One region of the Xenorhabdus sp. XBWT genome, then DNA from elsewhere that is predicted to be linked to it. Evidence: predicted binding sites of a transcription regulator. Region 1 holds the regulator's gene; each other region holds the start of a gene.
What was found. Region 1 encodes CRP, which controls carbon source genes, mostly activating them, when cyclic AMP is high. Its sites were predicted from a motif close to ATGTGANNNNNNTCACAT; they were not measured.
Positions count from the first base shown of each region.

Region 2: a site for CRP is predicted at 2,314-2,331, ahead of AC5JQI_RS12860 (NupC/NupG family nucleoside CNT transporter). Genes of this name have one in related genera too.
Region 3: a site for CRP is predicted at 1,528-1,545, ahead of focA (formate transporter FocA). Genes of this name have one in related genera too.

Region 1 covers NZ_CM180990.1:350,862-359,169, forward strand. The annotation lists gene polA (DNA polymerase I) at 1-527, shown strand, start outside; gene spfP (small protein SpfP) at 914-961, shown strand; gene yihA (ribosome biogenesis GTP-binding protein YihA/YsxC) at 1,106-1,735, opposite strand; gene ppiA (peptidylprolyl isomerase A) at 2,323-2,889, shown strand; gene AC5JQI_RS01545 (aminodeoxychorismate synthase component II) at 3,324-3,899, shown strand; gene AC5JQI_RS01550 (aminotransferase class III-fold pyridoxal phosphate-dependent enzyme) at 4,021-4,365, shown strand; gene crp (cAMP-activated global transcriptional regulator CRP) at 4,473-5,105, opposite strand; gene AC5JQI_RS01560 (phosphoribulokinase) at 5,620-6,489, opposite strand; gene AC5JQI_RS01565 (YheU family protein) at 6,566-6,784, opposite strand; gene AC5JQI_RS01570 (LysE family translocator) at 7,013-7,618, shown strand; gene murP (PTS N-acetylmuramic acid transporter subunit IIBC) at 7,634-8,308, opposite strand, start outside.
Region 2 covers NZ_CM180990.1:2,949,661-2,957,968, forward strand. The annotation lists gene AC5JQI_RS12855 (aminotransferase class I/II-fold pyridoxal phosphate-dependent enzyme) at 1-303, opposite strand, end outside; gene AC5JQI_RS12860 (NupC/NupG family nucleoside CNT transporter) at 1,055-2,245, opposite strand; gene ligA (NAD-dependent DNA ligase LigA) at 2,415-4,430, opposite strand; gene zipA (cell division protein ZipA) at 4,491-5,411, opposite strand; gene cysZ (sulfate transporter CysZ) at 5,632-6,402, shown strand; gene cysK (cysteine synthase A) at 6,688-7,641, shown strand; gene ptsH (phosphocarrier protein Hpr) at 8,087-8,308, shown strand, end outside.
Region 3 covers NZ_CM180990.1:1,543,942-1,552,249, reverse strand. The annotation lists gene ycaO (30S ribosomal protein S12 methylthiotransferase accessory factor YcaO) at 1-1,294, shown strand, start outside; gene focA (formate transporter FocA) at 1,613-2,470, shown strand; gene pflB (formate C-acetyltransferase) at 2,525-4,807, shown strand; gene pflA (pyruvate formate lyase 1-activating protein) at 4,952-5,692, shown strand; gene AC5JQI_RS06945 (BPSS1780 family membrane protein) at 6,533-7,348, shown strand; gene AC5JQI_RS06940 (BPSS1780 family membrane protein) at 7,430-8,269, shown strand.

The DNA of each region.
Region 1 (8,308 bases):
GCCGTAGTGCGAAAGCGATTAATTTTGGCTTGATTTATGGAATGAGTTCTTTTGGTTTATCCCGCCAGTTAGGTATTCCGCGTGGTGAATCACAACGCTACATGGATCTCTATTTTGAGCGCTATCCAGGGGTGCTGGCTTACATGGAGCGTACACGTCAACAAGCAGCTGAGCATGGGTTTGTTGAAACGTTGGAAGGTCGTCGGTTGTACTTGCCGGACATCAAATCACGTAATGCCATGCGTCGTAAGGCTTCAGAACGTGAAGCCATCAATGCACCAATGCAGGGCACGGCTGCGGACATCATCAAGTTGGCAATGATTACGGTAGATGATTGGATAGTCAGCGAAAAACCCGGTGTACGTATGATCATGCAGGTTCACGATGAATTGGTGTTTGAAGTACATGAATCTGAGTTGGAGATGGCAGAGCAGAAAATCAGAGAATTGATGGAAAAAAGTATGCAGCTTGATGTGCCATTAAAAGTTGATGTTGGGATTGGTGATGACTGGGATCAGGCACACTGATGAATCAATAAGGCAGATATTTTGCCAATCAAAAATCTGCTGAAGAAATCAAAGAACCGAATTTTTGCGGTTCTTTTTTTAGGCTTTTATCTTTGTGCAGAAATATTTTTTTATTGAATGATTTTTATGGAATCACAGTTTATTTAATCGACGAAGATTACCCCTATTACGCAGCGAAGAGGCTTGTAACAACAATTTCAGTTAGGTTTTATATTAGATCTGGATCTCACAAATATGTAATTAAACTACATTAAAGATAGTGTAAAACCTAATTTGATTAAAGAACAATGGCTGAATCGAGGCATTTGATGAAAATTAATTACAAAAAAATCTTTTTTTGATTGAAAGAATAGGGTAAAGTTGTCTGCGTAGGGTACAGAGGTAAGATGTTCTATCTTTCAGACCTTTTACTTCACGTAATCGGATTTAGCTGAATATTAGCTGCCCCAGTCATCTCTTTTGACTGGGGCGTTTTTTTATGTCCGATTTATACTCGTCATGTTTCAATTTGCAGCTAGCAAAGCAGCAAATTGAAATCGATTGGATTGAGTAGATGGGATGCGGTGAACGCAGGCGGATTACTCCACCTCAGTTTCAATGGCAGTCTGGTTGAACCAAATATCCAGCTTCTGTTCGAGTTTATCAACGCCGATTTTTTTCAGGGAAGAAAAGTATTCGATCTGAACATCGCCATCCAGATCCGCCAATGTCTGACGGACTTTCGCCAACTGGCTCTTACGGGCACCGGATGCCAGTTTGTCGGCTTTAGTCAGCAATATCATGACAGGGATTTGCATCACAACAGCCCATTCAATCATCTGCATATCCAGATCTTTCAGCGGATGACGAATATCCATCAAAACCACCAAACCCAGCAGGCATTCGCGTTTCTGGAGATATTCTCCCAAGGCTTTTTGCCACTTGCGCTTCATTTCTTCTGGCACTTCAGCGTAACCATAGCCCGGCAGATCCACCAGACGAATCCCTTCTTCTACTTCGAATAGGTTAATTAACTGAGTTCGGCCAGGAGTTTTACTAGTACGTGCAAGACTCTTTTGGCGGGTCAGTGCATTCAGGGCACTGGATTTACCCGCATTTGACCTACCGGCAAACGCGACCTCAATGCCCGTATCTTGAGGCAGGTGGCGAATGTCAGGTGCACTCGTGACAAAGTGGGTCATTTGATAGTTGTAGTGTTTGATGGTCAAAATGGTTATCTCCCAGAGGAATACGCAAAAAATAGCGCGGTGATTATACCGAGAGCGGCGGCTTGTGGACAGGCATAACTTAATGTCGATATTGTTGTCGCATTTTTCTGTAACAAGAGCCAATCGATCACTTGAATATCATGACTTAGGTTGTTTAATTAACTCTTCTCTATAATATTTTATTTTTCTCGGAATAACATACGATATCAACGAAATTCGCCACCGGGTAACGGGATGATTAGTCCTTTTTGATGTTACGGGAAACGGGTTGAATATTGATATTCGGAAACACCTCATACCATCCTATATTCAAATTTTTAATTAGCATCACTATATTGCCGAATCTTTATCCTCTGATAAATTATGTTCTTTGGTGCGGAAAGGGCATTAATATGGAGTTTATTCCCAAAATAGCTCTTCCAAAAATATGCGAATATAAAAATTACATAGATAGATTTTCTTCTAATCACCTAAAAATACTCGTAAATGTAGGTAAATATTTGGAACTTATCCCTATAGGGAATTACACTTAATGAGTTTTGTTGTTATGAGTTTTATTGTTGACCTCAAAAATAAAGGAACCATCAATGTTTAAACGTATTTTTGTGTCGCTTATGGCTGCATGTGCTATCGGTGTGATAGCTACTCCAGTATTGGCAGCTGAAACTCACGTGAAGCTGATGACATCAGCCGGAGAAATTGAACTTGAGTTGGATAGTAATAAAGCACCAATTACCACCAAGAATTTCGTTGAGTATGTCAATGAAGGGTTTTATAACAACACTATTTTTCATCGTGTGATTCCTGGCTTTATGATTCAGGGCGGCGGTTTTACAAAAGATATGAAGCAAAAAGCCACTAGGGAGCCAATCAAGAATGAGGCGGATAATGGCTTACGTAATCTTCGTGGCACAATCGCGATGGCGCGTACCGCAGATAAAGACAGTGCAACCAGCCAGTTTTTTATTAACGTTACCGATAATGCTTTCCTTGACCATGGTCAGCGTGATTTTGGTTATGCAGTCTTTGGCAAAGTGGTAAAAGGCATGGATGTGGTTGATAAAATTTCTCAGGTCAAGACAGAAAATGTTGGTCCTTATCAAAATGTACCAGCAAAGCCTATCGTGATCTTGTCAGCCAAGATCGAGCCTTAATCTGATATAAGCCTTCATCTTTCAAGTTGCTGTTTTGTAGGCTGCTCTCACTCACCCCAGTCACATAGCCGTCTATGTTTCTGGGGATTAATGAGAGGTTCCTGCCTCTCACCAAGGGACAGTCTTTGGCTGGACAAATTCGTTCCCGACGAACTTGTCGGTTCCTTTGCTGTCGCGCTGTCTCTTGAAATCCATTGGTTATAAGCCATAAGTAGATACTCGGATAATCGCCCTTAATTGTTTGGGTTGCACTTTCTTCTCTGAGTTTCCCTTCTCTGTCGCTACTATTCTAACAGTGCTTCTGTGGTATGATGAGTACTTCGTTGCCGTTAATAGTGTTTACCTGATTTTATTTTACCGTGATACATAATGCATAATACCCTAATGTGGGTAGGGTAACTTATAAAACTATAAAATCAGTAGGATATACTCCTATGTTATTAATAATAGATAATTACGACTCTTTTACATTCAATTTATATCAGTATTTTTGTGAGTTAGGGACAGAGGTTTTAGTTAAACGCAATGATGAGTTGCAGCTTGAAGATATCGAAAAGCTGGCACCCACGCATTTAGTGATTTCACCTGGGCCTTGTACGCCAAATGAAGCAGGGATCTCGCTGGAAGCGATTTCGCATTTTGCCGGAAAGTTACCTATTCTCGGTGTGTGTTTGGGGCATCAGGCGATAGGGCAAGCTTTTGGTGCGAGCATAGTCAAAGCCCGTGAAGTGATGCATGGAAAAACCAGTTTGCTTCATCATTGTCAGCAGGGGGTATTCAAGGGATTGGATCATCCATTGACCGTCACTCGTTATCACTCTTTGGTTATTGCTGCGGAAACCCTTCCGGCATCATTTGAAGTAACGGCATGGAGCCAACGCAATGGTGATGTGGATGAAATCATGGGGATACGCCACCGTACTTTGCCACTGGAAGGGGTGCAATTTCACCCAGAAAGTATTCTTAGTGAGCAAGGACATGAGTTGTTGAATAATTTTCTTAAATATTAATCTGGTAACACCAAACCCCTCACTCCACTGTTTTTTTATTTGCTATAATGTGGTTTTTTATTCATATTTAATGACTATTATTTCACTTAGATGTGGCAAACATAAAAACAAGGTGAGGGAAATGGTAGGAAATCCTCTGGCTTGTTCTGTTGGTTGTGCCGCTCTGGATATTATCAATACGCCAGAAGTATTGGCCGGAGTGGAAGAACGTCATGATATGATCATTTGCGCATTGGAGAATCTGAACCAAAAATATGGCATTTTTCAGAAAATTCGTGGAAAAGGGCTGCTTATCGGCGCTGTATTGAAAAAAGAGTATCAGAGTAAATCCAGAAATATATTGCAGAAAGCGGTTGAACAGGGGTTGATGTTATTGAGTGCAGGAGACGGTATTCTGCGTTTTACGCCGTCATTGGTGATTCCTGAGGATGATATAGCAGAAAAGGCATGGCACGGCTGGATATAGCGATAGCGCGGTGGTTAGATAAATAAGCTGGCAGCCAGATAAAGCAATAACAGAACAAAGAAGCCAGTGGGAATCTCGTAGATTACACTGGCCCGGTTTTTCAGGAACTAACGGGTCCCATAAACGACAATAGTTTTACCATGTGCAGAGATCAGGTTTTGATCTTCCAGCATTTTCAGAATGCGGCCAACTGTTTCACGTGAACAACCTACAATTTGTCCAATCTCCTGACGTGTGATTTTAATCTGCATACCATCAGGGTGAGTCATCGCATCAGGCTGCTTAGCCAGATTGAGTAATGTTTGGGCGATACGGCCTGTAACGTCCAGAAAGGCTAAGTTACCCACTTTTTCGGAAGTTGTTTGCAGGCGACTTGCCATCTGAGCAGATAAACGCATTAGAATGTCAGGATTAACCTGAATTAACTGACGGAATTTCTTGTAAGAAATTTCAGCCACTTCACAGGCGCTTTTAGCGCGCACCCATGCTGTACGTTCTTGCCCCTCTTCAAACAATCCAAGTTCACCAATGAAGTCTCCCTGATTTAAATAAGAGAGAATCATCTCTTTACCTTCTTCATCTTTTATTAGAACAGCAACTGAACCTTTAACAATGTAGTAAAGCGTTTCTGCTTTCTCGCCTTGATGAATAAGCGTGCTCTTGGATGGATATTTGTGAATATGGCAGTGTGACAAAAACCATTCAAGAGTAGGGTCTGTTTGTGGCTTGCCGAGAACCATTCGCTTTATCCTCTGTTGTTATTTCTGCCTTTATGAAGTGAGAAACAGGCCGTTTCTCTTAAGGCTAGTTTTATAAAGTCAATAGATTAACATATTAACTTGCTGAAAAACTGACAAACGAGAATTTTATATGGATTATAAAAATTTCAATATACAAGTGTATTGATCTTAACCCATATACCTTGCCAGTCTCGCATGTAGACTTGTTTGTAACACAGGAAAACGTTTCTGTCTTCTCTTGTATCGCTTCAGCATATTAAACTGGTTATCAGATTACCAGAAATTGGTCTAGAGACGTGGTCTTATTGATTTTATATTTATAATAACGAAAGATAATGCTGAATACTGTCCTTTTAGTGAAGTATTTCACGTTGTTTTTGCATGTATTAGCTTCTTCATGGTTATGATTTTTATCAGGCTGATTTATAGCCACATAAATCACTTATTTATTTTAATAAAACAGGCGGCATTATTTTTTGTTACCTGTTTTATTAAAAATAAAATGAAGCCTAGATCATGAGATCTTTTTACCTTCCAGTAATTGTTTGACGAGCGGTGCCATAATTAACTCCATAGCCAACCCCATTTTTCCACCCGGCACGACGATAGTATTTATACTGGAAATAAATGAACCCTGAAGCATTGCCAGTAAATAGGGAAAATCAATTTGGGTTAGACCTCGAAAACGAATCACGATAAAACTTTCGTCTAACGAAGGAATGGCCTTGGCAGAAAAAGGATTAGAGGTATCAACAGTGGGAACGCGCTGGAAGTTGATGTGTGTGCGTGAAAATTGAGGAGTGATATAGCGAATATAATCGTCCATTGAGCGAACAACAGAATCCATGACAGCTTCTTGAGAGTGTCCACGCTCGCTGGTATCACGGATCAGTTTTTGTATCCATTCCAGATTGACTATAGGTACAACACCAATCAGAAAGTCAACATAGCTGGCAACATTATGTTGTGGCGTGACAACACCGCCGTGCAGCCCTTCGTAAAACAGAATGTCGGTGTTTGACGGCAATGGTTCCCATGGTGTGAAAGTGCCTGGTACTTGGTTATAAGGAACAGCTTCATCATAGGTATGGAGGTATTTGCGGCAGCGACCACTGCCTGTTTCCCCGTAATCATAAAACGTCTTTTCCAGCATGCTGAAATCATTGGCTTCTGGCCCAAAGTAACTGATATGCCTGCCCTGCTCTTTCGCTTTTCGGATCTCAGCATCCATTTCTGGGCGAGTATAACGATGAAAACTATCTCCTTCAATGAGTGCAGCAGTTACATCAAGTTGTTGGAAAATCTTACGAAAAGCTACACTGGTAGTTGTCGTTCCTGCTCCACTGGAGCCAGTGATTGCAATAACAGGATACTTGGCAGACATGAACAGACTCCTTATCAATAAAAATTGGGATTATCTTTTTAATCAGTCTCTTATGATGAATAAAATGGGCCAAACCTTATGGGCGGAACATCTCTTTAGGCATGATATTGACAGTTTCATGTAATTCAGACCATACCAGCAGAACCTCACCTCGTTCAAGCTGACGTTTGACATCCTGTACTTTTTGTTCAAGTGTTTTTTCTTGATCACCGTAATCTGTGCCTTCACGTAAGACAAAACTTTCAATTAAGTTGAGTAGAGTATCGGTTTCAAGTTGTTGCCACGGTATCATCATTGTAATTGCTCCTGATGATGTTTTGATTGTTCTGAAATTAAGTGTTTTTCGGATAATTGTTTTAAATGAGATAGCCTTAAATAAGGCGCCAGCCAGTGTGGTTTATGGGGACAAAAATTCTCACTCATAATGAATTGATTTCATGATTAGTTATCTTGTGTGTGGAATAACATACTGCTATTTTTCTTGAAAGGAAATGTTGACCATTTGGGTGAGGGGAATCTACCCATGACTGTAAGTTTGTTATTCTCGCTTAGTACATTTATGTTTATTTCTGCTGTCACTCCGGGCCCAAACAACTTGCTGCTAACATCAGCGGGCGCTACTTTTGGTATCCGTCGCTCTGTACCACTTTGTTTGGGTATTGTATTGGGAATGCAGACAATTTTATTGCTGTCTGCCTTTGGTGTTGCTGCATTGCTGCTGATCTACCCTGCGATGCATACTGGTCTGAAAATACTCGGTAGCCTGTATTTGTTGTGGTTGGCTTGGAAAACGGCGACTTCACACTATAAGCAACTACGTACAGCGCAGGTGACAGGGACACCCATCAAGATTCATCAAGGCTGGTTACTGCAATTCCTGAACCCCAAAACATGGTTGATGGGATTGGGGGCAGTCAGCAGTTACAGTCTGCCCGGATCACTATATAACAATTCGATATTGGCTATCAGCGCAGTAATGTTAATCTCCAGTGCAATAGCTGGTGCAATCTGGCTTATGCTCGGCTCATTGATTGGCTGTTTATTAAGAAATCGCCATGCGTGGTTCATATTTAATATTGCGATGGGGCTGCTGACCGCCGCTTGCGTCCCTTTAATCTGGGTTAGCTAAAATTAGGGACTGGAGTCAATTCATGTCAATATTTTTACTGCCAAAGAATAATGTCAGTATAAAGCCTGATAGGTAAGCGACGAGCAATCCGGCACCATATACTGCCATGCCCGTGAAGATACCATTGTTGGAGGTCATCAGGGGCAGCGCGACCAAACCGGAAGGGCCGAAAACACTATTTAATCCGACTGGTAATCCCCACCAGGCAATCAGACCGATAAAAAAGCCGCCAACTGCACCACCGAGACAGGCGGTGACAAAGGGTTTTACGCGAGGCAGTGTTACGCCATAAATCAAGGGTTCCCCAATTCCCAGAAACCCCGGAATGATGGCACCTTTGATTTGAGTGCGCAACAAGGAACCCTTTTGAGCTTTCAGATATAACGCCAGCGCAGCACCCACCTGACCTGCTCCGCCCATTGCGAGAACAGGAAACAGGGAGTTGAAACCCTGTGCATCCATCAAGGCAAAATAGACGGGGACGAAGCCTTGATGCACACCAAACATTACAGCGATTAAGAACAAACCTGCCAGAATTGCTGTGCCGAATGGGTTGCCATTCAAGTTCATGAACAGCCATGACATCGTGGTAAATAAATAACTCCCGATGGGCATAATGATGATAAAAGCAACAGCACCCATGATAAGCAGAGTAATAGCAGAAGTCAGGATCATATCGAGGTCAGATGG
Region 2 (8,308 bases), 1.7 Mb from region 1:
ATAATGATGAATTGCATTGATGCTGGATTCAATGATGCTTTGATGGCCATTGAGTCCAGAGTAGTTATAGGAGCCTAAATGCAAAACATCACGTATAAGTGCGCTATCGGCACTGGTAGGACTGTAGCTAACGGAAGCATTCTTGCAAGGAATGCTATGAAATACTCTACCAATCATATCCATTTTGCCCTCAGAGACAAAATGGTCGTAACGCTCAGCTATACTCTGTAGATAATCGTTAGATCGCGCAATGTCACGATGATCGTCATCTATTCTTGAGTCAGTATGACTAAATTTATTCATAGTCCTGGTTCCTTGTATAAAAATAAGAATTAAAAATGATGATAAATATTCTCACTAAGATCTTAGTGAGTTGATTAGAATAAATAGGGAGTTTAGATTAAGACCTCTCGGTTATATATTTCAGCAGTAATACATGATAAGAATTGATATTTATCACTCCTTATAATTTTATATATATATTTTAAATAACCACGTTAATTTATAATTATTCTAAATTTATCTACATCAATAAAATAAATACATATTTTAATTTACGCAAATTAGCACTTAACCTTACTTTTTGTAAATAGATATTTTTTGAACTGTAACTAATATTATTTATATTATTCCGTATAACATGGAAGGCTATTCTTGGGAAATAGCAGATGATATTTCATCGTAACAATAGAACAAGGGTATAATACAAAGGAGTTTCATTCCTGATTCAAACTGTAACTATCACAAGCAATACATGATAAAATTCACATAATTAGAAAAACCACCATCCAATATATTTTCATTTATAGATAAATAACATTTTGCAATAGTGACATATTCATTTTTGCATTCTGAATTATTGCTGTAATGAAAACAATTTTATGAACGGTTCCATTCAGTTAAGTAACTACCATAAATACTGGTAACAATGATTTCATGTTGCCATTTCATATAACGATTGCCACAAACGTTAAATTTTTTAAAAGAAAAAGTGGCATCTGCCAAGATGCCACTTTTATTCATTTCATTATAAAGTTTAATTTATAGAAGGAGCTTAAATACTCATGATCAGCCCTGTAATTGCCGCAGACAGGAAGCTCACCAGAGTAGAGCCGAACAGCAGCTTCAGGCCAAAACGTGCAACCGTGTTACCCTGTTTTTCATTAAGTCCTTTAATGGCACCAGCAACAATCCCAATAGATGAGAAATTAGCGAAGGAAACTAAGAATACCGACAGAATGCCTTTTGAACGTTCGCTCAGTTCAGCCGAAATTTCTTGCAGGCCCTGCATTGCCACAAACTCATTGGAAACGAGTTTCGTCGCCATGATACTGCCTACTTTCAGCGCTTCATCGCCCGGAATACCAATGATCCACGCCAAAGGATAGAACACATACCCCAGACACTCTTGGAAAGTAATACCAAACACTAAGTCAAAAATGGCATTGATACCCGCAATCAGGGCGATAAAACCAATCAACATTGCAGAAACAATCAATGCGACTTTGAAACCAGCCAAAATATATTCGCCCAGCATTTCAAAAAAACTTTGTCCTTCGTGCAGGTTGCTCATATGGATTTCTTCTTCACTCTCAACAGAGTAAGGGTTAATGAGCGACAAGACGATAAAGGTGCTGAACATATTAAGTACCAGCGCTGCTACCACGTATCTTGCATCCAGCATCGTCATATAGGCACCCACAATAGACATGGATACTGTAGACATTGCCGTCGCCGCCATCGTATACATCCGGCGCTCAGACATCTTACCCAGTACATCTTTGTAAGCAATAAAGTTCTCTGATTGCCCCAGAATCAGTGAGCTAACCGCATTAAACGACTCCAGCTTGCCCATGCCGTTAATTTTAGACAACACTGTACCTATCGCGCGGATAATAATCGGCAATACTTTAATATGTTGTAAAATACCAATCAAAGCAGAAATGAAGATGATTGGGCACAATACATTCAGGAAGAAAAATGCCAGATTCGCTTCCATCATTCCGCCGAAAATAAAGCTGGTTCCTTTCGCCGCATAAGACAACAAATGGACGAACAGGTTGTCAAATGCCTTAACAATCCCCAAACCAGCATTAGAATTCAGGAAAAACCATGCCAAAAAAATCTCAATAATCAATAACTGAATAATATAACGAATCCGAATATCCTTTCGGTTATTACTCGCTAAAATCGACAGACCGCCAATCACGACCAATGCAAGGAAAAAATGAAAAACATGAGACATAAAAAAGAACTCCAAACATGATGCTGTGCAAATTTGTAACTATATTATATGTAACGGATAACAGTATATTTTTATAATCATCACATAAATCTATTAATTAAACGCTACAAATTTCTGTTTAGCCAATCCGGTCACACTTTCCTACATTTCACTTTTAAGTAAAAAATTATTAACCCAATAAGCGGATCATTTCTTCTTCACCAATAACAGGAATGCCTAATTCATTGGCTTTAATCAACTTGGAACCCGCTGCTTCCCCGGCAATAACCAGATCCGTTTTTTTGGAAACACTCCCCGTCACTTTTGCACCTAAAGCTGCCAGTTTATCTTTGGCCTCGTCTCTGGATAAAAGGCTTAATGAACCCGTCAATACGACAATTTTACCGGCAAATGGGCTATCAATTTCATCCAAACTCGGGCTTTCAACAGATTCCCAAAGGATTCCAACATTATTGACCAAATCATCAATTACAGCCTGATTATGTGGTTCGCTAAAGAAATTCACGACATGGCTGGCAACAATGCCTCCCACATCCTGCACTGCAACTAATGCATCCGTATCCGCTACACGCAATTTTTCCAATGTACCAAAGTGTGCAACCAGATTGGCGGCAGTCGCTTCCCCAACCTCACGAATTCCCAAGGAATAAATAAAACGAGCAAAAGTGGTTTTCTTGGATTTATCCAAAGCATTAATGACATTTTGTGCCGATTTAGGCCCCATTCGATCAAGACCCGTCAATTTTCCAGCGGTCAGACGGAAAAGATCAGCCGGTGTTTTGACATATTCTTTATCAACAAGCTGCTCAATAATTTTTTCGCCCATGCCATCAACATCCATCGCACGGCGGGAAACAAAATGTTTCAGCGCCTCTTTGCGTTGTGCCCCACAGAACAAGCCCCCCGTACAGCGGGCTACTGCTTCTCCTTCAACGCGTTCGATATCTGAACCACAAACAGGACAATGTTCTGGGAAAACTATTTCCTGACTTTCTGTTGGTCTATTCTCATGAATAACACCAACGACTTGCGGGATAACATCTCCAGCACGACGAATAACTACAGTATCACCAATACGCAGACCCAAACGTTCAATTTCATCGGCATTGTGCAATGTGGCATTACTGACAGTCACACCCGCGACCAATACAGGCTCCAAACGCGCCACTGGCGTAATCGCTCCGGTACGTCCGACTTGAAATTCAACATCACGCACAGTCGTCATCTGTTCTTGGGCAGGAAATTTGAAAGCCGTTGCCCAACGTGGTGCTCTGGCAACAAAACCCAGCGTTTCCTGTAATTCAAGGAAATCGACTTTAACAACAACACCATCAATATCAAAACCTAATGTCGGGCGCTGTTGCTCAATGTTATGGTAAAATTCCATCACTTGTTGAGTACCCTGACACAGTTTCACTTTGTCACTGACTGGCAATCCCCACTTTTTGAATTGCATCAAACGTTGATAGTGACTTGCAGGCAGTTCTCCGCCCTCCAGAACGCCAACACCATAGCAATAAAAGGTCAATGGACGTTTAGCGGTAATACGTGGATCAAGCTGACGTAATGATCCGGCCGCTGCATTACGGGGATTGGCGAAGACTTTATTACCTGTGCGGCGGGCTTCTTCGTTGAGTTTTTCAAACCCCGCCTGTTTCATAAACACTTCACCACGGATTTCAACACGGGCCGGAATATTCCCCCCTTTCAAACGCAAGGGAATAGCGTGGATAGTACGAACATTAGTGGTAATGTTTTCCCCTGTTGTTCCATCTCCGCGCGTTGCTGCCTGCACCAATTCTCCATTTTCATATAACAGGCTGACAGCCAAACCATCGAGTTTCAGTTCACAACAAAATACCAAATCCCGGCTATCTTTCAGACGGTCACGAACACGCTTATCAAATGCCAGATAACTTTCTTCATCAAATACGTTATCTAAAGACAGCATAGGGATCTCATGGCGCACCTGTTCGAAAACCGTCAATGGGGCTGCGCCTACACGTTGTGTGGGAGAGTCAGCCGTGATCAACGTTGGGTGTTGCTCTTCCAGCGCTTTTAATTCCCGCATTAAACGATCATATTCTGCATCAGGGATCTCTGGCGCATCCATAACATGATACAAATATTCATGATGACGCAATATTGTTCTTAATCCGTTGATTTTTTCGATAATAGTTTTCATGACTTCTCACCAGAGATGAAAAAACCCCCGACTTAGCGGGGGTTTAATACTAAAAAAGAGTTATTCACTGACGTTGAGCGTATTGCGGATACGCGCTTTATAGACTTCGATCATCTGCGGAGTAAGCATCTTACGCTCACCATCCAGAACTACGCCACCTACATCTGCTGCAATGCGCTGTGCCGCTTGTAGCATCAGCTTGAAATTCTGATTGGAATCACCGAATGAAGGCACCAGCATAAACATGGATATCCCGGGAGTCGTGAAATCTACCATTAGGTCTGGATCAAATGAACCCGGCTTTACCATATTAGCTAAACTGAACAACACAGCACCACTGCCCGATGGATTCAAGTGGCGATGGAAAATATTCATATCACCAAACCGGAAACCAGCCTGCAAAATGCTTTGAAGTAAGACGTCACCATTCAGTTCCTGACCATGATGAGCGGCAACATGTAACACCAGTACAGTTTCTTTTTGAATTTGCTCAGGCTCGGCCTGTGCTTCATTTTCCACCGCTTTTAGTTGCCCTTCAGCAATATCAGTGCTTTCTGCCCTTTTCAGTTCAGCTTGTTCTACGGAATCAAATAACCCGAGCTGAGGCTCTTCCTGCGATTCAGTGACAACTTTCGCTTCTGTAGCTGGTACGTCAGTCTGATCTCTTTCAAGTAAAGGGTCCGAACCATTATCATGCCCGGCCACTGATGATTCAGATGTTTGACGTTCAATAACTGGCTCTGCACGATGTTCAGTACGCCGTTTTACCGACTTCTGTACAGGTGCTTTTGGTGAATTATCAAACAATTCATCATTATTATCCTCTAACTCTTCCTGACGCCCCTGTTTATGACGTTTAACTGGGCGATCACGAAAGAGTGATGAACGCTCTTTACGGCTGGTCCACAACCCATGTAATAGCAAAGCTATTATGGCTATCGCACCAACAACGATTAATATCAGACGCAAATCCTGCATCATTGCTATCTCTGTTGTTTAAATTAATTGCCACCACGGCGGAAACTTCTTTAGATAAGAGTATTTGTCAAATAAGACAAGTGCAAGTCTCTACATACTTTTCTTACCATAAAGAGAGATATCCTCTGTTTTTTCGGATGTTTTTTAAACACAAAACTACTGGTCAGTAGAAAATCCTGCCTATATCATACCGTCTCAATCATCTAGGAGAGAATAAGAAAATATGACGAATTCGACAAAGTTGCCAAAACATTTAGGCGGATTTCATTATGTTGTGCAAGGTTGGCAGCTGATCACTCGCCCTGGCATTAAAAGATTCGTTTTATTGCCTTTACTGACTAATATTTTGTTGCTAGGTGGTTCATTTTGGTGGTTATACCAGAAATTGGATGGCTGGATACAATGGACACTCAATAAAATACCGGACTGGATGCAATGGTTAAGCTACCTGATATGGCCAATTGCGGTCATTTCCATCTTACTAATTTTCACCTATTTCTTCAGCGTATTAGCCAATTTCATTGCTTCACCGTTCAATGGGTTGTTGGCAGAAAAACTGGAGGCTGACCTGACGGGTATTCCTGCACCAGATACAGGTATTATCGACTTACTCAAAGATACGCCGCGCATTTTAAAACGTGAAATAGTGAAAATTCTTTACTACATCCCCCGTGCTATCGCCCTTTTATTGCTTTATTTTATTCCCGGAATTGGCCAAACCGTTGCCCCTGTCCTTTGGTTTATTTTCAGTGCCTGGATGCTGGCTATCCAATATTGTGATTATCCATTTGATAACCACAAAGTCAGTTTTGCCACCATGCGCAATACATTGAGACAAAACAAAATCGACAACCTTCAATTTGGTGCAACGGTAAGCGTATTAACCATGATCCCCGTAATAAACCTATTCATTATGCCGGTTGCGGTTTGCGGTGCTACCGCAATGTGGGTTGATCGCTATCGTGCAAAACATGCGCTGAATCACACAGTATAAAACTGCTTTAATTCTTTAAAACTACACATAGCCCCCCGACAAGCTATAAATGTATCAGGGGGTTTGTTTAATGATTTGCTGATATGTATCACATCAATCAGAAAATCGACACGATGGCCAAAAATAATACAAATAGTTATACCAATCATAAATAGCCTGAACAATATAAAATAACCATCCAATATTCTTTTATATAATAACAATAGATTGAAACCTTATTTCCATAAATAAGATGTTAGCGTATGTTTAACCAATATTTAACGGTATCTCAGGGGCAATCGAACAATGAGCAAAATTTATGAAGACAATTCGTTGACTGTTGGTCACACTCCGTTAGTACGCTTAAAAAACTTCGCCAATGGTCGTATCTTAGCGAAGGTTGAGTCACGCAATCCCAGCTTCAGTGTAAAATGCCGCATTGGCGCTAATATGATTTGGGATGCAGAAAAACGAGGCATCCTCACTAAAGATAAAGAACTTATTGAACCAACCAGTGGTAATACAGGCATTGCTCTTGCTTATGTTGCTGCTGCCCGTGGTTATAAACTGACATTGACTATGCCTGAAACCATGAGCCTTGAGCGCCGCAAGCTCCTGAAAGCACTGGGAGCTGATTTGGTATTGACTGAAGGCGCAAAAGGCATGAAAGGCGCTATTGAAAAAGCCAACGAAATTCATGATAGCAACCCTGACCGTTATGTACTTCTACAACAATTCAGCAACCCAGCCAACCCAGAAATTCACGAAAAAACGACTGGCCCTGAGATCTGGGAAGATACTGACGGTAATGTCGATGTTTTCGTGGCGGGTGTAGGCACTGGAGGAACGATCACTGGTGTTGCCCGTTACCTGAAAAATACCTGCGGTAAACAAGTAACTATCGTTGCGGTAGAGCCAGAAGATTCACCTGTTATCAGTCAAAAATTAGCAGGCGAAGAGCTTAAACCAGGCCCACATAAAATTCAGGGAATTGGAGCGGGTTTTATCCCTGATAACTTAGATTTAACATTAGTTGACCGTGTATTTAAAATCAGCAACGATGAAGCCATTCGAACAGCACGTGAAGTCACTGTAAAAGAAGGAATTCTTTCCGGTATTTCTTCAGGTGCAGCAATTGCGGCAGCAGTTAAATTATCGCAGGAAGATGGATATAAAGATAAGAATATCGTGGTGATTTTGCCTTCTTCTGCTGAGCGCTATCTGAGTACCGCCCTGTTTGCTGATTTGCAGAGTGATTAAAAATCATCCTGCACTATTTTTTACTACATTAACAAAAAAGCGCCTTAAGGGTGCTTTTTTGTGCATTAGATCAAACTTTAAAACTTTCCTGGATGATTTATTCAAGTAGCTTTAGTATTTAACCAGTAATTATTTTGATGCACGAAATTAATCTTCAAGCAGGCGTCTTTGAGGGTTAATTCATTCAGCCATTACTCGGATAGCGTGTATTAACACTAAATCAACAATTGAATGCATCAAGTATGTTAATTTTTTGATAATGACTATTATACCAAATGGATTTTGAGTTGCAGTTGCAGCAGTAACACAGCCTGAAATATGAAGTGTCTACACTTTACTTTCATTATCAATTTAACGGTTGTACAAGTCCGAGTGAATTCAACTACACTAGCTTTAGAATTCTCTTGACTTATTCAACGAATATTTAAGTTATTGAGGAAATACTATGTTCCAGCAAGAAGTTACCATTACTGCACCAAACGGCCTCCATACTCGCCCTGCGGCACAATTCGTCAAAGAAGCAAAAGGCTTCTCTTCTGACATTACCCTGACTTCTGGAGGCAAGTCTGCCAGTGCGAAAAGCCTGTTTAAGCTGCAAACGCTGGGATTGACTCAAGGTACAGTCGTAACAATTGCTGCTGAAGGCGAAGATGAGCAACAAGCTGTT
Region 3 (8,308 bases), 1.2 Mb from region 1:
ATTCTCTCGTCAGTCAGATAATCAAACTATTTATATTCCGATGAACATTATCGGAAACTTGTATGTTTCAAATGGCATGTCAGCCGGTAATACCATTAACGAAGCGCGCGTTCAGGGATTATCTGAAGTGTTCGAACGCTATGTGAAAAACCGCATTATTGCAGAACTCATCAGCTTGCCTGAAATTCCACAAGACGTTATGAACCGCTACCCTGGCGTAGTTGAGTCCGTCGATAAATTGCAGGAAGAAGGCTTCCCGATTTATTGCTACGATGCTTCACTCGGCGGCCAATTCCCGGTCATTTGCGTTGTATTACTCAATCCGAATAATGGAACTTGCTTTGCATCCTTTGGTGCCCATCCTGATTTTGGCGTTGCACTGGAACGTACTGTCACAGAGTTGCTGCAAGGGCGCAGCCTGAAAGATCTGGATGTCTTCACTCCACCCAGTTTCGATGATGAAGAAGTTTCTGAGCATACTAATCTGGAAACTCACTTTATTGATTCAAGCGGCGCGATCAGTTGGGATCTATTTAAACAAGATGCTGATTATGAGTTTGCTGACTGGAATTTCAACGGAACAACAGAAGAAGAATTTGACACTTTGATGGGGATCTTCAATACACTGGATGCTGACGTCTACATTGCTGATTATGAGCATCTTGGCGTTTATGCCTGCCGTATTCTGGTCCCGGGTATGTCAGATATTTATCCAGTTGAAGATCTGCATATTGCCAATAACACCATGGGGACTCATCTTCGTGATACCATTCTGGCCTTACCGGTAAGCCAATGGCAACCAGAAGAATATCTCGCTTTCCTTGAACAATTGGATGATGAGGGGTTAGATGATTTCACCCGTGTTCGTGAATTGCTGGGAATTGCTGCGGGCAAAGATAACGGTTGGAGCAACCTGCGTATCGGTGAATTGAAATCCATGCTGGCATTGGCTGGTAACGATCTGGAACAAGCGCTGATTTGGGTTGAATGGACACAAGATTTCAATGCTTCTATTTTCACCGCTGAGCGAGCGAATTATTATCGCTGCCTGCAAACTTTATTGTTATTGACCCAAGAAGAGGATCGCAAACCAGAACAATATTATCAGGCGTTTGTGAAAATGTATGGTCAGGATACTGTTGATGCAGCTTCCGCTGCTATTGCCGGAGAGAACTGTTTCTACGGTTTATGGTCTATCGATTCAGAGTTGAAATCATTACCAGCACATCAGGCATTATTGAATGCCTATGAAAAATTGCAAAAAGCCAAACGTAAATTTTGGGCAAATAAATAAACGATTAGATTAAAGTTTATTAAAAGTAAAATTCAGGTTAAATATAGTTTATATTAAAACAACAAATAAATGACAATTTAACCTGTTATTTTACTTTTTATGTCTGAAATCCCTCTATCTGTCCCTATAAAATATTTTTATAAATTTTAAAAAATATTTTATACATATAAATCAATATATTAAAGTCAAAAAGCCATATTCGGGTCATCATATTTCACCAGACTTTAAGACTAATATGATCCATATCAAATTCAGAGCAGTATCGGTTTGTTACTATCATTGCGTGCTATATTAATTAAGGATAAAGAGAGTGTTAGGATGAAAACTGACAACCCTTTTAATTTATTTCCACCTGCTGTAATGGCACAAATCGCTGATGATAGTGGTGTATATAAAGTCAATAAACACCCCGCAGTGACTTACTTATCGGCAATCATGGCGGGTGTGTTTATCTCCATTGCTTTTGTTTTTTATATTACGGCAACAACAGGAACCTCTTCCATTCCTTATGGATTGGCAAAATTAACGGGTGGACTCTGCTTTTCTCTTGGCCTAATGCTGGTGGTTGTATGTGGTGTCGATCTCTTCACTTCTACCGTACTGACAATCATTTCAAAAGCGACAGGGCGTATTACTTGGTCACAGATGCTAAAAAACTGGATTAACGTTTATATTGGTAATCTGATTGGCGCACTGTTTTTCGTGGCCTTAATCTGGTACTCAGGACAATATACCGTTGCCAATGGTATCTGGGGGCTGAATGTATTACAAACAGCTGATCATAAAATGCACCATTCCTTTATTGAAGCGATTTGTTTAGGCATTTTAGCTAATCTGATGGTATGCCTTGCGGTCTGGATGAGCTATGCCGGACGCAGCCTAATCGATAAACTATTCGCGCTGATACTGCCAATTGGCATGTTTGTCGCCAGTGGCTTTGAACACAGTATCGCTAACATGTTTTTAATTCCGTTCGGGATCACCATCAAAAATTTCGCGCCTGAAGAATTCTGGCTGAAAGTAGGAGTTACTCCCGAGCAGTTTCCGCAACTCACCGTTTCGAATTTTATTACCGATAATCTGATCCCTGTAACGATAGGTAACATTATCGGTGGTGCTGTATTGGTTGGGTTGGCTTATTGGATCATCTATTTACGCGGTGGCAAAAAGAATTAATTCGCCTCCACGCCAGATTTCTTAAAAGTTCCACTGTTAAAAGGTAGAAGTATCATGTCCGAGTTAAATGAAAAATTTTCTGTTGCATGGCAAGGATTTAACGAAGGTAGCTGGCAGAATAAAGTCGACGTTCGTGACTTCATCCAGAAAAATTATATCCCGTATGAAGGTGACGAATCGTTCCTTGCAGGCGCCACAAAATCGACAGATGTTTTGTGGGAAAAAGTCATGGAAGGTATCAAAATCGAAAACCGCACTCATGCACCGGTAGATTTTGATACTGATGTTGCGTCTACAATTACCTCTCATGATGCTGGTTATATTGAAAAAGATCTGGAACAAATCGTTGGACTGCAAACCGAAGCTCCTCTGAAACGTGCCATTATTCCATTTGGTGGCATTAAAATGGTTGAAGGTTCTTGCAAAGCCTACAATCGCAATCTCGATCCAAAACTGAAACAAATTTTTACTGAATATCGCAAAACCCATAATCAGGGTGTGTTTGATGTTTATACTCCTGATATCCTGAAATGCCGTAAATCGGGTGTTTTGACTGGTCTGCCAGATGCCTATGGCCGTGGCCGCATCATCGGTGATTATCGTCGTGTCGCATTGTACGGTATTGACTTCCTGCGTGATGATAAATTTGCCCAGTTCACTTCCCTGCAAGAAAAATTGGAAAACGGAGAGGATCTGGAATCCACTATCCGCTTGCGTGAAGAGCTTGTTGAACAGCACCGTGCTCTCGGCCAAATCAAAGAGATGGCCGCTAAATATGGCTATGATATTTCCAATCCGGCGACTGATGCCAAAGAAGCGGTACAATGGACTTACTTCGCTTATCTGGCAGCTGTTAAATCTCAAAATGGTGCAGCAATGTCTTTCGGCCGTGTTTCCAGCTTCCTGGATGTCTATATTGAACGTGATATTCAAGCAGGTAAACTGACTGAACAACAAGCTCAAGAGCTGATCGACCATTTGGTAATGAAACTGCGTATGGTACGTTTCCTGCGCACTCCTGAATACGATGAACTGTTCTCTGGTGACCCAATCTGGGCAACCGAATCATTGGCAGGTATGGGCTTGGACGGTCGTACTCTGGTGACCAAAAACAGCTTCCGTTTCCTGAACACGCTGTACACCATGGGACCATCACCAGAACCGAACATGACTATTCTGTGGTCTGAAAAGCTGCCAATTAGCTTCAAAAAATTTGCGGCAAAAGTCTCTATCGATACTTCTTCTCTGCAGTATGAAAACGATGACTTAATGCGGCCTGATTTCAACAGCGATGATTATGCTATCGCATGTTGTGTCAGCCCAATGATTGTCGGTAAACAAATGCAGTTCTTCGGTGCCCGAGCGAACCTTGCAAAAACCATGCTGTATGCCATCAACGGCGGTATGGATGAAAAAATGAAAATGCAGGTTGGCCCGAAAGAAGAGCCAATGAGAGATGCCGTGCTGAATTACGACAAAGTTATGGATCGCATGGATCACTTCATGGATTGGCTGGCAAAACAATATGTCACCGCCCTGAACATCATTCACTATATGCATGACAAATACAGTTATGAAGCTTCGTTGATGGCACTGCATGATCGTGACGTATTCCGTACCATGGCATGTGGTATCGCAGGGTTATCCGTTGCTGCTGACTCACTGTCTGCGATTAAATATGCAACAGTTTCCCCAATCCGTGATGAAGATGGCTTGGCCGTTGATTTCAATATTGAAGGAGAATACCCACAATTTGGTAACAACGATTCACGTGTCGATGATATCGCTTGTGATCTGGTTGAACGCTTCATGAAAAAAATCCAGAAACTGCAAACATATCGCAATGCCTCTCCAACTCAGTCTGTACTCACCATTACCTCTAATGTGGTTTATGGTAAGAAAACAGGTAACACTCCTGATGGACGTCGTGCTGGCGCACCATTCGGACCAGGTGCTAACCCGATGCATGGGCGTGACCAGAAAGGCGCTGTAGCTTCACTGACTTCAGTGGCTAAGTTGCCATTTGCGTATGCTAAAGATGGTATCTCATACACTTTCTCCATTGTACCTAATGCACTGGGTAAAGATGATGATGTCCGTAAAGCCAATCTGGCAGGTCTGATGGATGGTTATTTCCATCATGAAGCAGATATTGAAGGCGGTCAGCATCTGAACATTAACGTCATGAATCGGGAAATGTTACTGGATGCAATGGAAAATCCTGAGAAATATCCTCAGTTGACTATCCGTGTATCAGGCTACGCGGTACGGTTTAACTCTTTGACTAAAGAGCAACAAAGAGACGTTATCACCCGCACCTTCACCCAAACAATGTAATGGCTAAGCATGTGAGAGTAGCGTTAAACAGAGCTGTGTTACCTCAAAATGTCATTATTTTCCATTGAAATGAAATGACATACACTAAAGGCCCCTTAATAATTGGGGCCTTTAATACTTGTCAGTTTTTGGAGAAATCCTTTCATGTCCGTACTTGGTCGTATCCACTCTTTTGAATCTTGTGGAACCGTTGATGGCCCGGGTATCCGTTTTATCACGTTTTTCCAGGGTTGCCTAATGCGTTGTCTCTATTGCCATAACCGCGACACCTGGGATACTCATGGTGGAAAAACGGTCACTGTTGAAGAGTTAGTAAAAGAAGCGACGACCTATCGTCATTTTATGAATGCTTCAGGTGGTGGAGTCACAGCTTCTGGTGGCGAAGCAATTCTCCAGGCCGAGTTTGTCCGTGACTGGTTCAGAGCCTGCCATGCGGAAGGTATTCATACCTGTTTAGATACCAATGGCTTTGTCCGCCGTTATGATCCGGTGATCGATGAGCTAATGGATGATACTGATCTTGTTATGCTGGATTTAAAACAAATTAACGATGATATCCACCAGAAATTAGTCGGCGTTTCTAATCATCGAACTCTCGAATTTGCCCGATATCTGGCAAAACGAAATCAAAAAACCTGGATTCGCTATGTTGTCGTTCCCGGCTGGTCAGATGACGATAACTCTGTCCATTTGCTTGGTGAATTCACCAAGTGCATGAAAAACATTGAAAAAATTGAATTATTACCTTATCACGAGTTGGGCAAGCATAAATGGATTGCCATGGGTGAAGAATATAAATTAGAAGATGTTCACCCTCCTTCAAAAGAAACAATGGATAGGGTAAAAGAAATTCTGAATAGTTATGGACACCATGTAATTTATTAGATTTATCGTTTTCAAGCTACCTCTTTGTTGGCTGTATTTATTCCCCCAGTTACATAGTTAGCTATGCTTCTGGGGATTCCTTCCCCTTCCGCCGCACAGTAACTCAAAACTCATTGGGTATATATCCTGCACCTTTCCACACCAATATTTCAGTAAAACAATCAATTAATATCAATAAGAACAGAGCCTCAATAAATTGAGGCCAACTTTCTTCGTAAAAATGTCTTAATTCTAAGATACCAGAAAAATTGAAATAACTGACTATAAAGACATATTAACCATCCTTAATTTAAAGCTCTAATCAATATAACACATGGATTTACCCAGAATTTATAAACAAAATAACAAATCATCCATACTATTTATTGTTTTTTTAAATTATTTCATTCGGTTAATTTCGCTTTGTTATTATTTAAATAAAACATCAAACTATCTTCTAATTTAATCACTCAAGTTGGTTATAACGAAATGATATTTTATATGTTTTGTCACTTTACCTAACTCAAACACCAGAACAGAACTCTGATATCAAATTAAAATGTTTTCATCCAAAAAAACCTGCAATGACATATTAAAAACAAAATAATTTACTTTACATCAAGATAAACAAGAAAATTAAACTAAAATCATATAATTACAATCATAAAATCATTCAGTATATACATCAATACCGATAAAAATCATGCATTAATTCGCAGATAAGAATCACAAATAGCACTTGTTGATTAATAATTTTTATATAATAATTCAGTCGTTTTCTCTATAAACTTGTATTTATGGAATGCTAATAGAGAAAAACCAATTCAAAATTCATCACTCAATAAGATAAATCGGAAAAAAATGGACACTCAAGATATTAATTTCAATTCAGGGAAAAATAGTGTTTCTCTAAGCAAGGAGAAAGATACATTCATTCCTGGTGGCCGGGCTGTTGGAGCTGGGGCTGCAACAGAATGGATCGGTAGTGCTTGGGAGATGTTTAAAGCTCAACCCATGAAATGGATACTGCTGACCTTAATCTATATAGTTGTCTCGATAGGTTTACAGTTTATTCCTCTCGTCAATTTCGTAACAGCCTTTTTTGGCCCTGTATTTATTGCGGGATTTATTGCTGCTAGTGAGAAACAGAGGATATCCGGCAGTTTTGAAATAGAATATCTCTTTTATGGATTTAAAAATAAACTTGGTTCATTAGTTGCAGTTGGAGCTCTCGTTTTTGGTATATATTTTCTTGCCTTTTTCGCAGTCTTTATACTCGGCGGTGCAAGCCTATTACAAGCGGTTCTAATTGGGCAAGATCCAGAATCAGCCCTATTAATAAATGGTGCATCTACTTTATTGATTATAGGACTTGTGATAATGCTTTTCAGCCTCATTGCCATTCCATTTAGTTTATTTGCGCCTGCTTTGATCATCATTAATGATCTAAAATTTGGTGAAGCCGTATCAATGAGTTTGAGTGCAGTGAAGAAAAATCTGCTCGGTATTATCCTCTTTTTATTGTTGATGGGAATTATCGTAATTATATCAATAATCCCATTATTTTTGGGTTTTATTGTTACAATTCCTCTGTATATGGCAACTTATTATACAATCTATCGTAGCATTTTTTATGTCCCAGAAGAGAAAGAAACAAAATCTAGCTTAAGCAGCTAACTACTTATCAATAGATATCTGTATACAAAAAGTGCTATAACTGGCGCTTTTTTATTATTCATCAACATTGCAAATAAAATAATGCAAATACAAAATATCAACTCAGATTTAGAAAATTTGTCCAATAACCCTATTAAAAACAATGCTATCTTTGTTCCCAATGGACAGGCAATTAAAATAAATACTGCCATTGGTTCGATAGGCGATGCCTGGGACTTTATATTACCTAAACTTGGTATGTGGGTGTTAATGGGGATTATTTATAGTACTATCAATTTTGGCATTATGCTAATTCCTTATCTTGGGTTTATCCTTTCCAGTCTACTAGATCCTCTATTTATCGCCGGAATTATCTCTATATGTGAAAACCAAAGAATCACAGATAAATTCGAATTAAAACGGCTTTTTTATGGTTTTCGACATAAATGTGGTTCATTATTTTTAATAGGAATAGTTGTTTGCGGAATAAAATCATTGGGGTATATCTCTGCTGCACTTATCGATGGTGATGATTTATTTCAAGTTGTTTTTGATGATATGTATTCAATTTCTTTATATAGAAACTACGATTCAACCATTTCCGTAGATGATTCATCCTTATCATTTTTATCTTTATTTTCTATCATAATTGCTTTGTTTTTATCTACTGCATATTCTTGGTTCGCTCCTACATTGATTATGTTGAATAATTTTAGTGTAAAAAAAGCACTTTCAACCAGTTTAAATAGCATATGTAAAAACCTCTTAGGTGCATTACTATTCTTTTTCTTCATTAATCTTTTGATTTTTGTTTCTTCCCTTCCTTTATTATTAGGGCTTTTATTTACTACACCACTCCGTATGGCAAGCCATTATTCTTCTTATCGCAATGTTTTTTATTTACATGAAATAAAGAAGGATGAAATGGCCATGAAAAATTAAGGCATGGGATATATTCATAAAAAAGCGCCGTTACTTCAC